Regions from separate parts of the Virgibacillus natechei genome, predicted to be linked through region 1. Evidence: predicted binding sites of a transcription regulator. Region 1 holds the regulator's gene; the other holds the start of a gene.
The links. Region 1 encodes Rex, which represses fermentation and respiration genes when NADH is low (regulators of the CRP and FNR family bind a similar motif). Its sites were predicted from a motif close to TTGTGAAATATTTCACAA; they were not measured.
Positions count from the first base shown of each region.

Region 2: the regulator Rex is predicted to act here: its motif matches at 1,705-1,722, upstream of OLD84_RS02295 (hemerythrin domain-containing protein).

Region 1 covers NZ_CP110224.1:846,321-851,051, reverse strand. The annotation lists gene groL (chaperonin GroEL) at 1-880, opposite strand, end outside; gene groES (co-chaperone GroES) at 932-1,216, opposite strand; gene OLD84_RS04750 (CPBP family intramembrane glutamic endopeptidase) at 1,486-2,199, shown strand; gene OLD84_RS04745 (YdiK family protein) at 2,207-2,392, shown strand; gene OLD84_RS04740 (redox-sensing transcriptional repressor Rex) at 2,612-3,253, opposite strand; gene OLD84_RS04735 (ABC transporter ATP-binding protein) at 3,409-4,731, shown strand, end outside.
Region 2 covers NZ_CP110224.1:379,884-384,614, forward strand. The annotation lists gene OLD84_RS02285 (NADPH-dependent FMN reductase) at 1-241, shown strand, start outside; gene OLD84_RS02290 (hypothetical protein) at 695-922, shown strand; gene OLD84_RS02295 (hemerythrin domain-containing protein) at 1,813-2,229, shown strand; gene OLD84_RS02300 (hypothetical protein) at 2,261-2,578, shown strand; gene OLD84_RS02305 (hypothetical protein) at 2,615-2,884, shown strand; gene OLD84_RS02310 (nitrate reductase subunit alpha) at 2,888-4,731, shown strand, end outside.

The DNA of each region.
Region 1 (4,731 bases):
TTAACGTTGCGATATCTTCAAGCATGGATTTACGACGGTCACCAAACCCAGGTGCTTTTACAGCTACTGCGTTAAATGTTCCACGAAGTTTATTCACAACTAATGTCGCAAGTGCTTCCCCTTCAACATCTTCAGCAATAATTAGAAGTGGTTTACTTTGTTGTACTACCTGCTCCAAGATTGGTAATACTTCTTGGATATTTCCAATTTTCTTGTCTGTGATGAGAATGTATGGATCTTCTAGCACTGCTTCCATTTTGTCCTGGTCTGAAACCATATATGGAGATGCATATCCACGGTCAAATTGCATACCTTCCACAACTTCTAGCTCTGTGTTGAATCCTCTTGATTCTTCGATCGTAATAACGCCGTCATTACCAACGCGTTCCATTGCTTCTGAAATCAAGCTACCAACTTCACTGTCCCCAGATGAAACAGATGCAACTTGTGCAATAGAATCTTTACTGTCAATTGCCTCTGAAATCGATTGTAGTTCACTTACTGCAACTTCAACAGCTTGCTCAATTCCGCGACGGATGCCTACTGGATTTGCACCTGATGTTACGTTTTTTAGACCTTCTGTGATCATTGCTTGTGCAAGAACCGTTGCAGTTGTTGTACCATCACCAGCTACATCATTGGTTTTTGATGCTACTTCAGATACAAGTTGTGCACCCATATTTTCGAAGGAATCTTCTAGTTCAATTTCTTTTGCAATGGTTACACCATCATTTGTAATTAATGGAGAACCAAACTTTTTATCTAAAACAACGTTACGACCTTTTGGCCCTAATGTTACTTTTACTGCATCTGCTAATGTATCGACACCACGAAGCATTGCGCGGCGTGCATCTTCATTAAATTTAATTTCTTTAGCCATATAAAATTGCCTCCTTCAAATCTTAACTTAACTTAGAAATTTTGTTATTTATTAGCCAATAATAGCTAAAATATCATTTTCACGAAGAATTAAGTATTCCGTGCCTTCATATTTCACTTCTGTGCCTGCAAATTTGGAAAAGATAATGGCATTTCCTTCTGCAACCTCTGGTGCTACTTTCTCACCATTTTCAGTAACTCGACCGGATCCAACTGCCACAACTTTTCCTTCTTGTGGTTTCTCTTTTGCTGAGTCTGGAAGTACGATACCGCTTGCAGTCTTCTCTTCTTGTTCAACAAGTTCGATTATAACACGATCTCCTAGTGGTTTAATCATGAGATCAGCCTCCTTAATTCCATATCATTTTTTATATATTAGCACTCTTGTCTCTCGAGTGCTAATCCCAATTATTATGATAAATAAATCAGCCTAAAAATGCAAGTATAATGCAATTGTATTTTACCAGTTTAGTATGACGAAATTCGACAAAAATCGGGAAGTGACAGGCACCGCTCTAAATGATAAAATAGTTGTTATGTTTGTAAATAAGATTTTAATTTGAAACATACAATAATAACTACATATGTTTAAAGGAGCGTTCTATTTTGCCAAAACGATATTGGTGGGTGATTATAACCTATATCATCATGCAGATTTCTGGGGTTATTTTTGCACCCATTTTGTTTGTAGTTTTTCCAATCAGTGAGTTTGATGCTGTTATTTACTGGTCCATTATAAGCTTTGCCTCAGCTCTTGTAGTAGTTATTCTACTAATGAGACCTGACATGAAAATGGAAAGTCATCGCAATGCCTCTTCTGCGGGAAATGTTATTCTATGGTCATTCTTAGGGGTATTTATGGCCTTCGCTGCTCAAGGAATTGCTGGTATGATTGAAGTGGAGTTACTTGGCATTGATCCTGGTTCTGAGAATACACAGGAGATCATGGATATTGCACGAGCAGCACCAATATTTATGATTATTCCAGCCATAATAGCTCCTATATTAGAAGAAATTATCTTTCGTAAAATTATTTTCGGTCAATTTTATGCGCGAACAAACTTCTTTATTGCCGCATTATTGTCAGCTTTGATATTCGGGATTATTCATTTAGACCCTACACACATGCTGATCTATGCTTCAATGGGATTTGTCTTTGCATTTCTCTATGTGAAAACAAAACGGATTATTGTGCCTATCATCGTGCATATGGCAATGAACACGATTGTCGTTCTCGTCCAATTTGGGCTTGATCCAGAGGATATTGAACGTATGCAGCGAGAAATGGAACAAATGCAGATGATCTTATTAGGAGGTTAGACTAACTATGACTATGGCGATCATCTATTTTATAATGGGTATACTATTTGTATATGTAGGTATTCAATTTGCTGAGGAAACGATATGGAATGTCACGACGATCGTTCTTGCAGCTGTTGCTACACTTGATTTTGGTATTGGAATACGAATGATGTCTATGCATCTTCGGTCGAAAAAAAATAAAAAGAAGTAGCCTGAGCTGCTTCTTTTTATTTACTTATGGGGCAACACTAAAATCTATGAGCGCAGTGGGAAGAGCCCGCAGGAAGAAAGCGAACTTCTTTTTTCCGAGGAGGCTGAGCTAAGGGCCCACGGAAAGCGTAGTGTTTTTCCGCAGCGGCCCTTATAATTCATAATTTCATCTAGTTTGTCACCCCAGAGATTTTGGTGAAGAGACTTACTTTATCGCAGTTTATGAATCCTCTTTTTCCAATGGGTAGTTTTTCAAAAAATAAGTTAATGCTTGTAATTCAACTGCCAAGTCAATATGATGCACACGAACATGGTCTGGCACTGTAAGGCGTGCAGGTGTGAAATTAAGAATTCCTGAAATCTCTTGTTGCACAAGACGTTCTGTAATCGCATCTGTCTCGGTAGCAGGTATCGTTAAAATGGCCACTTTCGTCTCATTAAATTTCTCCTCTAACTCGTCAATGTGGTAGATTGGAACGCCACCAATGTCTGTTCCTGCTTTTTCTTTATCTGCATCAAAAGCCATTTTGATTTTTATATTATTGTTTTTCATAAAATTATAATGTAAGAAAGCAGTCCCTAAGTTCCCCACTCCAATTATAGCCACATCTGTTACTTCATCCTGATCCAATGTTTTACGAAAAAAACCAAGTAAGTATTCCACATTATACCCATAGCCTTTTTTTCCCAATGCGCCAAAATAGGAAAAGTCTCTTCGAATGGTTCCAGAATCTACTTTCACTGCTTCACTAAGTTCTTTTGAAGAAACGCGTGATTTTCCTTGGTGATTTAAATTATTTAAAAATCGATAATATAATGGCAAACGTTTTGCAGTTGCTTTTGGTATTTTATGTTTATCCATCTATGTACCTCTTTCCACTTCATGCCTCATGTATATTCACATCTATTATATAGTTCTAATTATATCAGAAAAATTCGGGAAAGTCGTGATTAATTTCACAATTGTTGCGAGGCTGATTAACAATGCGATACACTGGAGAATATGAGGTGAACGTTATGATATTAATGCAATTAAATAATCTTACGAAGTCCTTCGGGGCAGATGAAATTTTAGCAAATGTGAAACTTGAAATAAAGGATAATGATCGAATAGCTATTGTGGGAAGAAATGGTTCTGGCAAATCAACTTTATTAAAGATTATGGCTGGAGAGCTTAATTACGATGATGGAGATCTTTTCAGACCAAAAGACCTGACGATAGGTTATTTGTCACAACATACATCTTTGGCTTCTGAAAAAACAATATGGGATGAAATGGTTGAGGTATTTCATCATTTGACCATCCAAGAGCAAGATTTACGAGCACTAGAGAAGGAAATGGAACAAGCTTCTGGAATGTCCAGTGCCCATAATGAAAAGATCTTACAGGACTATGATAAACTTCAACAATCCTTTCATACGAATGGTGGGTACACATACGAGGCTGATATAAAGGCTGTTCTTAGCGGTCTCCACTTTCAGGATTATGATTACGGGACACCAATTAATGAATTGAGCGGTGGACAAAAGACAAGATTAGCATTAGGGAAACTGTTATTGAAAAAGCCGGAATTACTTATATTAGATGAGCCTACCAACCACCTAGATATAGACACCCTCGGATGGTTAGAAAACTATTTAATTAGCTATCCCGGAGCAGTTATTATTGTATCCCATGACCGTTACTTTTTGGACAAAACCGTTTCAATTGTTTACGAGATTTCACGGCATATAACGAAGAAGTACCACGGCAGTTACAGTAAATTTCTAGAACAAAAGGCGCTCGATTATGAACAGGAATTAAAGGATTTTGAAAAACAACAAACCGAAATGAAAAAAATGGAAGACTTTGTCCAACGAAATATCGCCCGTGCTTCTACTACCAAACGGGCGCAAAGCCGAAGAAAACAACTTGAGAAAATGGATAAACTAGATAAACCATTAGGCGATGAATCATCGGCTAACTTTTCCTTTCAGATAAACAGACGAAGTGGCAATGATGTCTTAAAAATGGACAATCTTTCTTTTCGTTATGAGGATGAAAGTGAGCCTTTATTTACGAATGCAAAATTAAATGTAAATCGCGGGGAACGAATCGCACTGGTCGGACCAAACGGTGTTGGAAAAACAACCTTGCTGAAACTAATCTTAGAGAAATTTAAACCAATCACTGGAACCATTAAATTGGGAACAAATGTACAAATCGGTTACTATGATCAGGAGCAGGCCAATCTATCGTCTTCTAAAACAGTTTTACTCGAATTATGGGATGATTATCCAACTGTTAACGAAAAAGATATCCGCACTGTTTTAGGGAATTTCTTATTCTCTGGTGATGAT
Region 2 (4,731 bases), 470 kb from region 1:
GTTTGTAGGGTATGGTAGCTTAGGCGGTGTTCGTGCACATGAAAACCTGCGCCTTATTTTAGGTGAATTGCAAGTAGCAGATGTACGTACAGCTCTTACATTTTCGATTATGACTGATTTTGAAAATATGAGCGTCTTTAAACCAGCAGATTACCATGCCGATAATGCGAACGGAATGCTCGATCAAGTTGTAGCATGGAGCGGCGCGTTAAAAGAATTGAGAGAAAAAGCAACTGTATAAATAAGCATATTTTTAAAAGTGGGTTCCTATAAACGGGGTCCGCTTTTTTATTTGCAGTAAGAAAGTATAAAAACTTTCTTACTGCTATCGCCATAAAGCTTAGACTCCAAAGTATAAGGGGCTCTAACAAAGCAAAGAATGCCTTTTAAGAATCCCTTTAACGTTAAATCAAGTTTTCTGATGATTACTTATTAGAATATTGCAGGAATTAATTTTCATAGTGTAGAAGTGATTGATATAGGGTGAAATACACACAATTAGTAGCTTGAGGGGGGTAACAAATGATTGAACATGGTAGATCGAAACCAACATGGCACTGCTTCACGTAGCCACCATCTACCATGTTCATACAGATGAATGCCGAGTTTTCTAAGCCAACTTGCATAATAGGTGAGATAAGTGAATATTGTTTAGCGTGACTAATAAAAGAACAAATAGATTGGGGACGTGAAAATGAAAAAGTTTGATAATTGGTGGTTAGTTTTAACGGACGGTAGCGAACTTAATTTCTTTTCCAGCGACAAATCGTATTCAAATCCATTGAAAGAAATTTATGCATTTGATCAAGGAGACTATTGGTCTGTTTCGACGAAAGGAAACAAAAAATTTAAAGCAGACCCAAAGAATAAGGGGTCTGTATTGGTCCCCAAACATAAAGTAGTTAAAGTGTACAAATGGTAGAATTTTTTCGAACACTTAGCTAGCTATAAACCACCGGTCCCGAATACACGTTTCGAACCTTGTCGACGTGTCGATAAACGAATTTTGGTTCTTTTCGTAAGTATTGTTGCTATTAAATTTGCAGAGTTGATATAAAATGCGACGCAATGACAATTCCATTGAGAAGTCTCTCGTTCTAATGATGGTTGGGTGCTTGGATTCGCTCCGGAAAAACATTTCGCTTTCCGCGGGCGGCTGGTGAGCCTCCTCGTGCTAACGCACTGCGGGGTCTCCCCGAGGCCTTCCCTCCCGCAGGAGTCTTCATGTGTTTCCTCCGCTGATAAGATGCTTTTCAACTTCATCAAAATTGCTGCTTAATTATATAATAAATATAGCCACGCACTCTTATAAAGGTTGATTGGAGCGGAGTACAGTCGACTCCTGCGGGAACAGCACGAGTCTGAAGACCCCGCAGCAGCGGTTTCCTGCGAGAAGGCTGAGGCCGTGCCCGCGGAAAGCGACTGTACGCAGCGGAAATAAACCTGGTAGTTACGTCGTCTTTTATAGAACTTGCGTCAAAAACTTTTAGAAAAGAGCCTTATTTTTAAACTAGATGACTTCTGTATTGAACAGGAGTCGTCTTTTTTGCATAAGTGCGGAATTTGGCACGGTTCATCGTGAAAAGCAATGGAGAAATAAGAATAAAATAGCTTTGTAAACACATTTTTCTGCTTCGCTATCCCCAACTATTGTCCAATTCCAAAATGATATTATCGAGTAGTTTTTTGTTTAATAATGGAAAGTTGTGATGTTTGTCACAGCCTATTATTCCTGTTTTCTTTACAATGAATGCATACAATTAATGTTCAAATAATTTTATTTTCCATTAAACGGAAGGAGCTGTGACGTACATGTCGGGACCCGGATTAAAACATATAGATAGTCACTCTGCAATTCATGAGGCAGCATTAAATGAGGCTATAGAATTAAATGAAATTCTTGAGAAACTTTTAACTGACGCCCAGTTAGAGAAGGCGTTGGAAACGGCTTATGTGGCGGTTGAACATTGGGAAACACGTACGCTGCGACACGCGGAATCGGAAGAAGAAGGGCTGTATAAGGAATTGGCGGAAGAATCACCGGAATTAAAAGATACCATTATTGCTTTGACCCGTGACCATGACCTATTGCGGTTGCTTGTTAAGGAAATTAAGGAGATGTTGGATACGGATGGATTTAGTGATGCGGTCCTGCAGCGATTCCAGGCTTTAATCCTTGTCGATTTACTTCATAACGAAGAAGAAGAAAAACTCTTACCGAATCATTAATAGAAAGAGGCTCACTGGGAGGAGGTTGTCCATGAGTGAAGAAAAGCAGCACAAGATAAGGAAAAATTTAAGGGTGTTATCACCAGACCTATATCGGTATATCACCAGTAAATTTGAAGAATTCCATAATATTCATACTTATGATGTTCAAGTGGATGTAATCAAAAAGGAGACTGGGCTACACATTCAGATACGATTTGGCGATCAATTCGCACATGCTGAAGAACAATTTTTTACGTTTGAAGCAATCGAGGAGCCGGATGCTGAATTTGAAGAATTTGTAAAATCAACTGCAGATGCCTGTCAAAAAGTAATGGTCGCTGATTATTTTAAAATGATGAAACCTTAAGGCCTGATCTAATAAAGTAAAAAAGGAGGAAATCAAATGTTTTCATATGAAGAGGACGCGGGATTCGTTCAGGATCGAGAAGATTTAATTTCAGTTTTACGAATGCGATTTGGCGATGTATCTCCAGGGATTATAGAATCCATTTATGACTTGAAAGATCTTGACACGTTGGAGCGGTTGATACTGGTTGCGTCAAATGCACCATCATTAAAGGTTTTCCTGGAAGAGTTGGAAGAAGGAACCGAAAGTTTTCGTATTATTGGAGACCGTTTTAACCCTATTGACACAATGCTTGGAGGGGACTAAGAAATGGTAAGGAAAAAAAATAAATTATTGGAGTCACTAAAGCATTTGAAAGAAGGAAAGCGAATTAATGATGGATGGACAGAGGAAAGTCCACGTACAAGAGATTCAGAAGATATATATCGACGCAGATGGCAACACGATAATGTGGTTCGTTCCACTCATGGCGTGAATTGTACCGGTTCGTGCAGTTGGAACATTTATGTAAAAGATGGAATTATTACATCAGAAATACAAGCAACCGATTACCCGACAACTGGAGATGATTTCCCTGAATATGAACCACGCGGCTGTCCGAGGGGAGCCAGCTTTTCCTGGTATACATACAGCCCGATAAGAGTGAAATATCCTTATATCCGTGGTGATTTATATGAGCTTTGGAAAGCAGAGCGCGAAGAAGGATATGACCCTGTCGCTGCCTGGGAGAACATTGCAAGTGACCCGATAAAACGGGATAAATTTGTTAAGGCTCGTGGTAAAGGTGGATTTGTTCGTGCGGACTGGCGAGAGGTTTGTGAAATTATTGCCAGTGCATCCATTTATACAATTAAAGAGTATGGTCCTGATCGTATTGTTGGTTTCAGCCCGATTCCAGCAATGTCCATGGTGAGTTATGCGGCAGGGACACGTTTTCTTTCCTTAGTTGGCGGAACAATTTTAAGTTTCTACGACTGGTATGCAGACTTGCCTCCAGCTTCACCTCAAGTGTGGGGGGAACAAACGGATGTGCCGGAAAGTGCGGACTGGTATAATACCAAATATTTTATTATTTGGGGAACTAATTTACCACAAACAAGGACGCCGGATGCGCATTTTATGGTTGAAGCAAGATATAACGGTACTAAAGTAGTAGGTGTCAGCCCAGACTACGCTGAATACGAAAAGTTTGCTGATATTTGGTTGCCAGCAAGAGCCGGAACAGATGGTGCGCTTGCAATGGCTATGACGCACGTTATTTTGAAAGAATTTTATGTAAAGCAGGAAACGCCATATTTTATTGATTACGTTAAAAGGTTCACCGACTTGCCGTTTCTCGTTACCTTAGATGAAAGCGAGACTGATTGTCGCTCTGATCGCTTTTTACGAACATCAGACATCGATGATAAACATGAGCTCGGTGAATGGAAAACAGTTGTGTGGGATGCTAGTACAAATCAGCTTGAAGTACCAAACGGGACACAGGGATTCCGTTGGGACGGAGACAGTAAGTGGAATCTAGATTTAGAAAAAGAGGACGGAACAGAGATTAATCCAGCGTTAAGTTTTATTAATCAATCCGATGAAACAGCGATGGTGACGTTTCCGAATTTTGCAGATACAAATGGGGGTACGGTCGAGCGTGGAGTACCAGTTAAATATATTCATGATAAACAAGGAAATGTGCTGAAAGTTACAACGGTCTATGATTTGATGATGGCCCATACGGGTGTCGGCAGGGATTTACCTGGTGATTATCCATTGGACTATGATGATCCCAAACCATTTACACCAGCATGGCAAGAAGGTATTACAGGGGTAAACAAAAATCATGTTATTAAGATTGCCAAGGAGTTTGCGGATAACGCTGCCAGGACAAATGGAAAATCAATGATTGCCATGGGTGGTGGGACGAATCACTGGTACCATAGTGATCAAATTTACCGAGCCATTCTCAATCTGGTATTACTAACTGGTTCCCAAGGTGTAAACGGTGGTGGCTGGGCCCATTACGTTGGTCAGGAAAAAGTGCGCCCGCTTGAAGGTTGGCAGCAGGTTGCATTTGCTGGGGACTGGATAAAACCGCCACGTCATCAAAACGGAACGTCATTTTTCTATTTTGCAACCGATCAATTTCGCTATGAAGCATATAT